DNA from 2 places in the Streptomyces sp. NPDC048584 genome. Region 1 is predicted to be linked to the other one. Evidence: riboswitches for the same ligand, from Rfam matches in the RefSeq annotation. Region 1 holds a riboswitch; the other holds the start of a gene.

Evidence for each region. A riboswitch is a leader RNA that binds a small molecule or an ion and turns the genes downstream of it on or off. The one in region 1 is predicted to bind glycine.
Region 2: it holds a riboswitch for glycine, as region 1 does, so the genes downstream of both, gcvT (glycine cleavage system aminomethyltransferase GcvT) here and gcvP (aminomethyl-transferring glycine dehydrogenase) in region 1, are expected to answer to the same signal.

The regions. Positions count from the first base shown of each region.
Region 1 covers NZ_JBICWF010000011.1:8,989-13,397, reverse strand. The annotation lists gene gcvP (aminomethyl-transferring glycine dehydrogenase) at 1-2,284, opposite strand, end outside; glycine riboswitch at 2,459-2,554, opposite strand; gene ACGFR9_RS23610 (PRC-barrel domain-containing protein) at 2,668-3,042, shown strand; gene ACGFR9_RS23605 (DNA polymerase IV) at 3,053-4,409, opposite strand, start outside.
Region 2 covers NZ_JBICWF010000022.1:9,028-13,436, forward strand. The annotation lists gene ACGFR9_RS33780 (enhanced serine sensitivity protein SseB C-terminal domain-containing protein) at 1-70, opposite strand, end outside; gene ACGFR9_RS33785 (enhanced serine sensitivity protein SseB) at 299-1,060, opposite strand; gene ACGFR9_RS33790 (AAA family ATPase) at 1,113-1,781, opposite strand; glycine riboswitch at 2,004-2,104, shown strand; gene gcvT (glycine cleavage system aminomethyltransferase GcvT) at 2,274-3,392, shown strand; gene gcvH (glycine cleavage system protein GcvH) at 3,525-3,902, shown strand; gene glyA (serine hydroxymethyltransferase) at 3,917-4,409, shown strand, end outside.

The sequences.
Region 1 (4,409 bases):
CCGCGGAGCCCCACGGCGCTGCCGAGATCGGGCCGACGCCGGTCTCCGGGCCGGCCTCCGGCTGGAGCGGGTGGTTCGGCAGATACGGCGCCAGGTGCGCCCGAACGCCGACCGGGCCGACGCCGGGGCCGCCGCCGCCGTGCGGGATGCAGAAGGTCTTGTGCAGGTTCAGGTGCGAGACGTCACCGCCGAAGTGGCCCGGCTTGGCCAGACCCACCAGGGCGTTGAGGTTGGCGCCGTCCACGTACACCTGGCCGCCGGCCTCGTGCACCTCGGCACAGATGTCGGCGACGTGCTCCTCGAACACGCCGTGCGTCGAGGGGTACGTGATCATCAGCACGGCGAGCTCGTCGCGGTGCCGCGCGATCTTCGCGCGCAGGTCGGCGACGTCGATCTCGCCGTCGTCGGACGTCTTGACGACGACGACCTTCATGCCGGCCATCACGGCGCTGGCGGCGTTGGTGCCGTGCGCGGAGGACGGGATGAGGCAGATGGTGCGCTGCTCGTCGCCGTTGGCACGGTGGTAGCCGCGTACGGCGAGCAGTCCGGCCAGCTCGCCCTGGGATCCGGCGTTGGGCTGGAGGGACACCTTGTCGTAGCCGGTGACCTCGGCGAGACGGTCCTCCAGCTCGTGGATGAGCGTGAGGTAGCCCCGGGCCTGCTCGGCGGGCACGAAGGGGTGCAGCTGGCCGAACTCGGGCCAGGTGACCGGCTCCATCTCGGTGGTCGCGTTGAGCTTCATGGTGCAGGAGCCCAGCGGGATCATGCCGCGGTCCAGCGCGTAGTCCCGGTCGGAGAGCCGGCGCAGATAGCGCAGCATCGCGGTCTCGGAGCGGTGCTGCTGGAAGACGGGGTGCGTCAGGTACTCGTCGTTGCGCACCAGGGCGTCCGGCAGGGTGTCCCGCGCGGCCGCGTCCAGGGCCTCCGCGTCGCCGTCGACGCCGAAGGCGCTCCACACGGCGGTCAGCTGCGCGCGGGTGGTGGTCTCGTCGCAGGCGATGGAGACGTGGTCGGCGTCGACGAGGCGCAGGTTGACGCCGTTGCCCCGGGCGGCGGCGACGATCTCGGCGGCCCGGCCCGCGACCCGTACGGTCAGCGTGTCGAAGTACGAGCCGTGCACGATCTCGGCCCCGCCGGACCGCAGGCCCTCGGCGAGGACGGTGGCGTAGCGGTGGGTGCGCCGGGCGATCAGCCGCAACCCCTCCGCGCCGTGGTAGACGGCGTACATGCCGGCCATGACGGCGAGCAGCACCTGGGCGGTGCAGATGTTGCTGGTGGCCTTCTCGCGGCGGATGTGCTGCTCACGGGTCTGCAGGGCGAGGCGGTAGGCCTTGTGTCCGTCGGCGTCGACGGAGACGCCGACGAGCCGTCCGGGCAGACTGCGCGCCATCTTCTCCTGTACGGCCATGTAGCCGGCGTGCGGCCCGCCGAAGCCCATCGGGACACCGAAGCGCTGGGTGGTGCCGACCGCGATGTCCGCGCCCAGCTCACCGGGCGACTTCAGCAGCGTGAGGGCGAGCAGGTCGGCGGCGACGGTGACGAGCGCGCCCCGCTCGTGCGCCTGGTCGATCAGTGGCTTGATGTCGCGTACGGCACCGGAGGCGCCCGGGTACTGGATCAGCACCCCGTTGATCTCGCGCTCGGCGAGCCCGGCGGGGATGCCGTCGCTCAGGTCGGCCACGACGACCTCGACGCCGGTCGGCTCGGCGCGGGTCTCGATCACGGCGACGGTCTGCGGCAGGGCGTCCGCGTCGACGAGGAACAGGCCCTTCTTGTTCTTGCCCATGCGCCGCGACAGGGCCATGGCCTCGGCGGCGGCGGTGCCCTCGTCGAGCAGCGAGGCACCGGAGGTCGGCAGGCCGGTGAGGTCGGCGACCACGGTCTGGAAGTTGAGCAGCGCCTCGAGCCGACCCTGGGAGATCTCCGGCTGGTAGGGCGTGTAGGCCGTGTACCAGGCGGGGTTCTCCATCACGTTGCGCAGGATCACGGGCGGGGTGAAGGTCCCGTAGTACCCGAGCCCGATCATGGAGCCGAGCACCTCGTTGCGGTCGGCCAGCCCACGCAGCTCGGCCAGCACCTCCGCCTCGCTGCGGGCACCCGGCAGGTCCAGCGCGTCGGCGTTCTTGATCACATCCGGTACCGCGGCGGCGGTGAGCTCGTCCAGCGAGCCGTAACCGACCTGGGCGAGCATCTTGGCCCGGGCCTCGTGGTCGGGGCCGATGTGGCGCTGCTCGAAGGGAATTCCCTGTTCGAGCTCGGAGAGCGGAGTGCGAGGGGCGGTCATTGAGGAGGCCTCCTGGTCCGACGACCTTCGAGGGGCACCACGGCACGGGTGCCCGGACGGCCTCCCCCTCTGTCATCTCAACCTGAGAGCTTCACCGGGTCACCCGAGGGCACCCGGCTTTCACCGTCGGTGAGAGCGGAAGCCGTCGACACCCGCCCTGCTTTCCAGAGTGACCTCGTCCGTGCGGTACGTGTGCCTGAGAGATTCCGGGGAGGATTTGCTCCTTCGGCGCCTCCGGTGACGTCCGGAGGGCTCTCCCGCACGGGGTCAGCAGCCGCTGTCAGCGTACCAGCGCGCACCCCATCAGAACTTTCGAGTGGCCGTCCAGCCGATTGTGCCGTTCTGTAGTGCTTACGGATGAGTTTGCGACCAGTGGAGGGCCCGTGCAGACCGACATCGATCCGCGCCACCTGATCGGCCGCAAGGCGTTCGACCGCAACGGAACCCGGATCGGCACGATCGACGAGATCTACCTCGACGACGCCACGGGCGTACCGGAATGGGCGGCGATACGCACCGGACTGTTCAGCAGGGACGCATTCGTCCCCCTGGAACCCAGCGATCTCGTCGACGGCGCCCTCCACGTGCCCTTCGAGCGCGCCCTCATCAAGGAGGCCCCAGACTTCGGTGTGGGCCGCCATCTCTCCCCGGAGCAGGAACTCCAGCTGTACCACCACTACGGTCTGGACATCGCCGCTCCCGCCCCCCTCCCTGACCACGACTTCGGCAAGCTCGCGGGCAACGACAAGCCGGCCTGACCCGAACCGTTCACCGGTTCCGCGACCTCTTCCCTCCGCCGGCCGCCGCGCCCACGTCCTCGTCCTCCCCGGGCGCGCGGGGCACCAGCGGAAGCGGGTCCGCCGGCTCCAGGGCCGGGTCGTCGACGCGGAAGGTCTTCACCCGGCCCGGCTCCGAGCCGGGCGTCTCGAAGCGCACGGTGACCCGGCCGAGACCGCTGCCCTGGACCCAACCGTGCCCGTGCCCGGCATGCCGTACGTCATGTCCGGCCGGCCAGCGCCGCTCGGCGGGCGCCTCCGGCTCCGGTGCGGGAGCGGCGTCCGTCTCCTCCTGCGGGGACTCCTCGGCGACCGCCCCCGCCGCCTGCGCGAACAGGTCCTCCTGCGTGTAGTCCGCCAGCCCGCTGACCCCGACCCCGAGCAACCGCACCCCGCCGGTCGTGTCGACCGAGTCCAGCAGCCGCGCGGCCGCCTCCCGCACCACGGCCGGATCGTCCGTGGGGCCGCGCAGGGTCTCGGAGCGGGTGAGGGTCGAGAAGTCGTACCGGCGCACCTTCAGCACGATGGTCCGGCCCGACAGCCCCGCCGCCCGCAGCCTGTGCACGCACCGGTCGGCCAGCCGCCGCACCTCCGTACCGACCCGCACCCGGTCGTGGATGTCCACGTCGTAGGTGTCCTCGACCGACACCGACTTGGTCTCCCGCTCGGCCACCACGGGCCGCTCGTCCCGGGCCAGCGCCATCGCGAACAGCGCGTGCCCGTGTGCCTTGCCCAGCAGCCGTACGAGCTCGTCCTCCCCCGCCTCCGCGATCTCCTCGACCGTGTGGATCCCCGCCCGGCGCAGATGGTCACCGGTGGCCGGGCCGACACCCGGCAGGGTGCGCACGGACAGCGGGGCCAGGAGGGCCCGCTCCGTGCCCGGCTCGATCAGCACCAGTCCGTCCGGCTTCGCCTGCTCCGAGGCGATCTTCGCCACCATCTTGGAGGCAGCCAGACCCACCGACCCGGTGAGCGCGGTGCCCGCCCGTATGTCCGCGCGCAGCTTCGCCCCGGCCAGGCGCGCCGACCGCTCGTCCCAGGCCGTGCCACCGGCCTCCAGGTCCACGAACGCCTCGTCCAGGCTCAGCGGCTCCACGAGCGGTGACAGGGCCCGCAGCAGCCGCATCACCTGGTCGCTGATCGACCGGTAGAGGGCGAACCGCGGGACCAGATAGGCGGCGTTCGGCGCGAGCCGCCGGGCCTGTGCCATGGGCATCGCGGAGTGGACGCCGAAGACCCGGGCCTCGTACGAGGCGGTGGCCACCACACCACGGGGACCGAGCCCGCCCACGACGACCGCCTTCCCGCGCAGGCTCGGTTTGGACGCCTGCTCCACCGAGGCGAAGAAG
Region 2 (4,409 bases), on a different contig from region 1:
CGGGGGTCGCGAGGGCGCGCAGCAGGGCCTCGTACGCGTCGTAACGCCCGGGCGTCACCTGGCGCAGCATGTGCTCGACCTGTCCGGTCGCCGCGGTGCCAGCGCTCACTTGTATCGCCCCTCCGTACCTCGCCATCGGATGGGCCTAGCTTAAGCCGATGCCTGTGCGGTGCGGTGCGCGGTGAGTGCCCGAGAGTTCGGGACTTCGGCGCCGTGGCGAGTGCGGGGGGTTGGGGTTGAGCGCGCCCGCGCGGCGGAGCCGCATGTCGATACAGCCCCGCGCCCCTGGGGGGCGTTGTCAGCGCTGGTAGAAGGGGGTGACCCTGGTGCGGAGGTAGTCGGCCACCGGGTCCTGGGTCAGGTCCAGGGCGATGAGGTTGACCGGCCAGGGGGGCGGGGATTGGGCCAGGGCTCGGCCCAGGGCGTTCAGGGGGAGGGTGCGGGGGTCTCCCTCCCAGGAGGAGAGTTGCACGCCGATGAACAGGGCCGGGGTCGCCGTTTCGATCGCGGCGAGGCAGCGGCGGGCCGTGGTGACGACGCCGATCGCGTCGAACTCCGCCGACGCCGCGGCGAGGAAGTCCACCGGGTCGTCCTGCCAGTCGGGTTCGAACAGCCGGACCCGGCCGCCGGCCGCCGTGCCGGCCGGCATGGCGCGTCCGGCGCGGCAGAGTTCGGCCACCGCCGGCGGCGGCAGCGGGATGCCGACCACACCGCCGGGGTTCACGGCGATGCCGACCTGCGGCGGCAGGCCGCGGGCGAACTCCACGGCGGGCGCGATCGTGTACGACAGATGGGAGCCGGCGACCTGGCGGAACTGCTCCTCCGAGCTGAAGACGGGGACGTAGGCCTGGCCGTCGAGTTCCATGGTGGGCAGGTCCAGGTCGGTGCTGTCGCGGCCGCCGCCGTTCGGCAGCGGGATCCAGACGAAGCTGCGGCCCAGCACCTCCACGACCCTGCCGCCCGCCGAGGGGACGCCGAGGGAGGCGGAGAGCACCTCCTCCAGCTCGTTGCCGGGCCATCCGCCGTGCGGGTGGGGGTGTGTCTGCGCCGGGAAGTCCATCTGCCTACCGCCTGCTGCCTGGAACCACTGCTGTGCCCGAAAGGCTATCCGGTCATCCGGTGAAGCCGACCCGGTGCAGCGCGTCGGCCGCGTCCCGGTCGATCAGGACCGCCGATCCGCAGCCCGCGGGCAGGCCGCCGCGCTCCACGTCGCGCAACAGCCGCTCGCTCGCGGAGCGATGGCGCAGGAACGCGTACCGGGAGACACCGCGCCCGCGTTCGCGCTGGCCGGCCAGGGCCTGCTGCGGCGTGACGTCCAGCAGCAGCAGATGCAGGTTCGCGCCCCGGCGGCGGGCCTCGCGGGCCAGCCAGCGGCGCACCCAGGCCTGGGTGCCGCAGTCGTGCACGACGACGGGCGTGCCGGAGCGCAGGGCGCGACGCAGTCCGGCGTAGTGGGCGAGGCGGACCAGCGGGCGGTACACCGCGTACGGCAGGAGGCGCGGCATACGGCGGTCCCAACGGTCGCGGGTGTCCTGGGAGTCGACACGGCCGCCGTGCACCGCGCGCCGCATCAGCGTGGACTTGCCGCTGCCGGGCAGTCCGGTGACCACGACGAGGTCGCGGGGTCCGAAGAGCAGGGCACGCGGGCTCCGGCCGGCCCGGGCGCGCAGATCGCGGACGACGGGCGCCGGCAGCGCGCCGCGGGCCCGGCGGGCCTGCGCGGCCGGCTGCTGGGGCAGCGTGACGCCCGTCGTGGTGGCGCACGCCGTGGTCCTGTTCACCGTGATCGTCCTCCCCTGGGGCCGGTACGGATACCGATCCCCCGCTGAGTGTAAAGAGAAGGTAATGCCGAGGTCTCTCGTTTCCGTCCGTTTCCTGAAACAGGCCTGTCACAGCCCGCCGTGACCGTGCCCGTACGCCCCGTGCACCCCCAGGGAAGGGTCCCCCTGCCGCACCCCGACAATGCGTGCAATGATGTGCGCGCCAACTGCATACCGGCCGTTCGAATCCGCGCGGGAGAGTCCCCGGCACTGTTTGCCGCCGGGGCGCCGAAGGAGCAAGTCCCTCCCTTGAATCTCTCAGGCCCCGTTACCGCGCGGGCGAGGCACATCTGAAAAGCGGGCCGCCCGAGGGCATGCAGCAGTGCTCCGGTGGTCCCACCCAAGGTGCAAGTCAGGACGCCCCGCGTGGGTGGTCATGGCGAACCTCTCAGGTTCCGATGACAGATGGGGAGGAATCGCCCTCGCCCGTCATGCCCTTGGGAGACCCGACCGATGAGCAGTACCGAACCCCGTCGGACCGCGCTCGACGCCCTGCACCGTTCGCTCGGTGCGACGATGACCGACTTCGCCGGCTGGGACATGCCGCTGCGCTACGGCTCCGAACGCGACGAGCACAACGCCGTGCGCACGAAGGCCGGCCTGTTCGACCTCTCGCACATGGGCGAGATCGCCGTCCTGGGACCGGCGGCCGCCGCGCTCCTCGACCACGCCCTGGTCGGCAACATCGGCGGGGTGAAGCCCGGCCGCGCCCGCTACACCATGATCTGCCGCGAGGACGGCGGCATCCTGGACGACCTGATCGTCTACCGGCTCGGCGACACCGAGTATCTGGTGGTCGCCAACGCCTCCAACGCGCAGGTGGTCCTGGACGCGCTCGTCGAGCGGTCGGACGGCTTCGACGCCGAGGTCCGCGACGACCGTGACGCGTACGCGCTGCTCGCCGTGCAGGGCCCCGAGTCCGCCGGCATCCTCGCCTCGCTCACCGACGCCGACCTGGAGGGCCTGAAGTACTACGCCGGCCTGCCGGGCACGGTCGCCGGTGTGCCCGCGCTCGTCGCCCGTACCGGCTACACCGGCGAGGACGGTTTCGAGCTGTTCGTGAAGCCCGAGCACGCGGTGGAGCTGTGGCAGGCGCTGACCAAGGCCGGCGAGGCGGCCGGGCTCGTTCCCTGCGGGCTGTCCTGCCGGGACACGCTCCGTCTGGAGGCGGGCATGCCGCTGTACGGCAATGAGCTGAGCCCCTCCCTCACGCCCTTCGACGCCGGTCTCGGCCGGGTGGTGAAGTTCGAGAAGGAGGGCGACTTCGTGGGCCGTACGGCGCTCGCCGAGGCCGCCGAGCGTGCCGCCGCCGTGCCGCCGCGGGTGCTGGTCGGTCTGGTCGCCGAGGGCCGCCGGGTCCCGCGCGCCGGGTACGCGGTCGTGGCCGGCGGCGAGGTGGTCGGCGAGGTCACCTCGGGCGCCCCCTCCCCCACGCTGGGCAGGCCGATCGCGATGGCGTACGTCGACGCGGCGCACGCGGCGCCGGGCACCGAGGGTGTGGGCGTCGACATCCGGGGCAGCCACGAGCCGTACGAGGTCGTGGCGCTGCCCTTCTACAAGCGGCAGAAGTGACACCGTCGGACGACGGCTTTCCGGACGACGGCGTTCCACGCACGAGGTGAGCGGGCCGTCGTGCCCGCTCACGGGTGCCGTACGCAGTCCCCTCAGTCATCAGCACTCCCCCCGTACAGGAGAATCCAGGCCATGAGCAACCCCACGCAGCTGCGTTACAGCAAGGAGCACGAGTGGCTGTCGGCCGCCGAGGACGGCGTGTCGACGGTCGGCATCACGGAGCACGCGGCCAACGCGCTCGGCGACGTGGTCTTCGTCCAGCTCCCCGAGGTCGGTGACACCGTTTCCGCGGGCGAGACCTGCGGCGAGCTGGAGTCCACCAAGTCGGTCAGCGATCTGTACTCCCCCGTCGGCGGTGAGATCACCGAGATCAACGAGGACGTCGTGAACGACCCGTCGCTGGTGAACTCGGCCCCCTTCGGGGGCGGCTGGCTGTTCAAGGTGCGTGTCACCGACGAGCCGGCCGACCTGCTGTCCGCCGCCGAGTACGACGCCGAAATCGCCGGCTGAGGAGTCGTAGCCGCATGTCCGTTCTGAACACGCCCCTGCACGAGCTCGACCCCGCCGTCGCCGCCGCCGTCGACGCCGAGCTGCACCGCCAGCAGTCCACCCTCGAGATGATCGCCTCGGAGAACTTCGCCCCGGTCGCGGTCATGGAGGCCCAGGGCTCGGTCCTCACCAACAAGTACGCCGAGGGCTACCCCGGCCGCCGCTACTACGGCGGCTGCGAGCACGTCGACGTGATCGAGCAGATCGCCATCGACCGGGTCAAGGACCTCTTCGGCGCCGAGCACGCCAATGTGCAGCCGCACTCCGGCGCGCAGGCCAACGCCGCCGCGATGTTCGCGCTGCTCAAGCCCGGTGACACGATCATGGGTCTGAACCTCGCGCACGGCGGGCACCTGACCCACGGCATGAAGATCAACTTCTCCGGCAAGCTCTACAACGTGGTGCCGTACCACGTCGGCGACGACGGCCAGGTCGACATGGCCGAGGTCGAGCGGCTCGCCAAGGAGA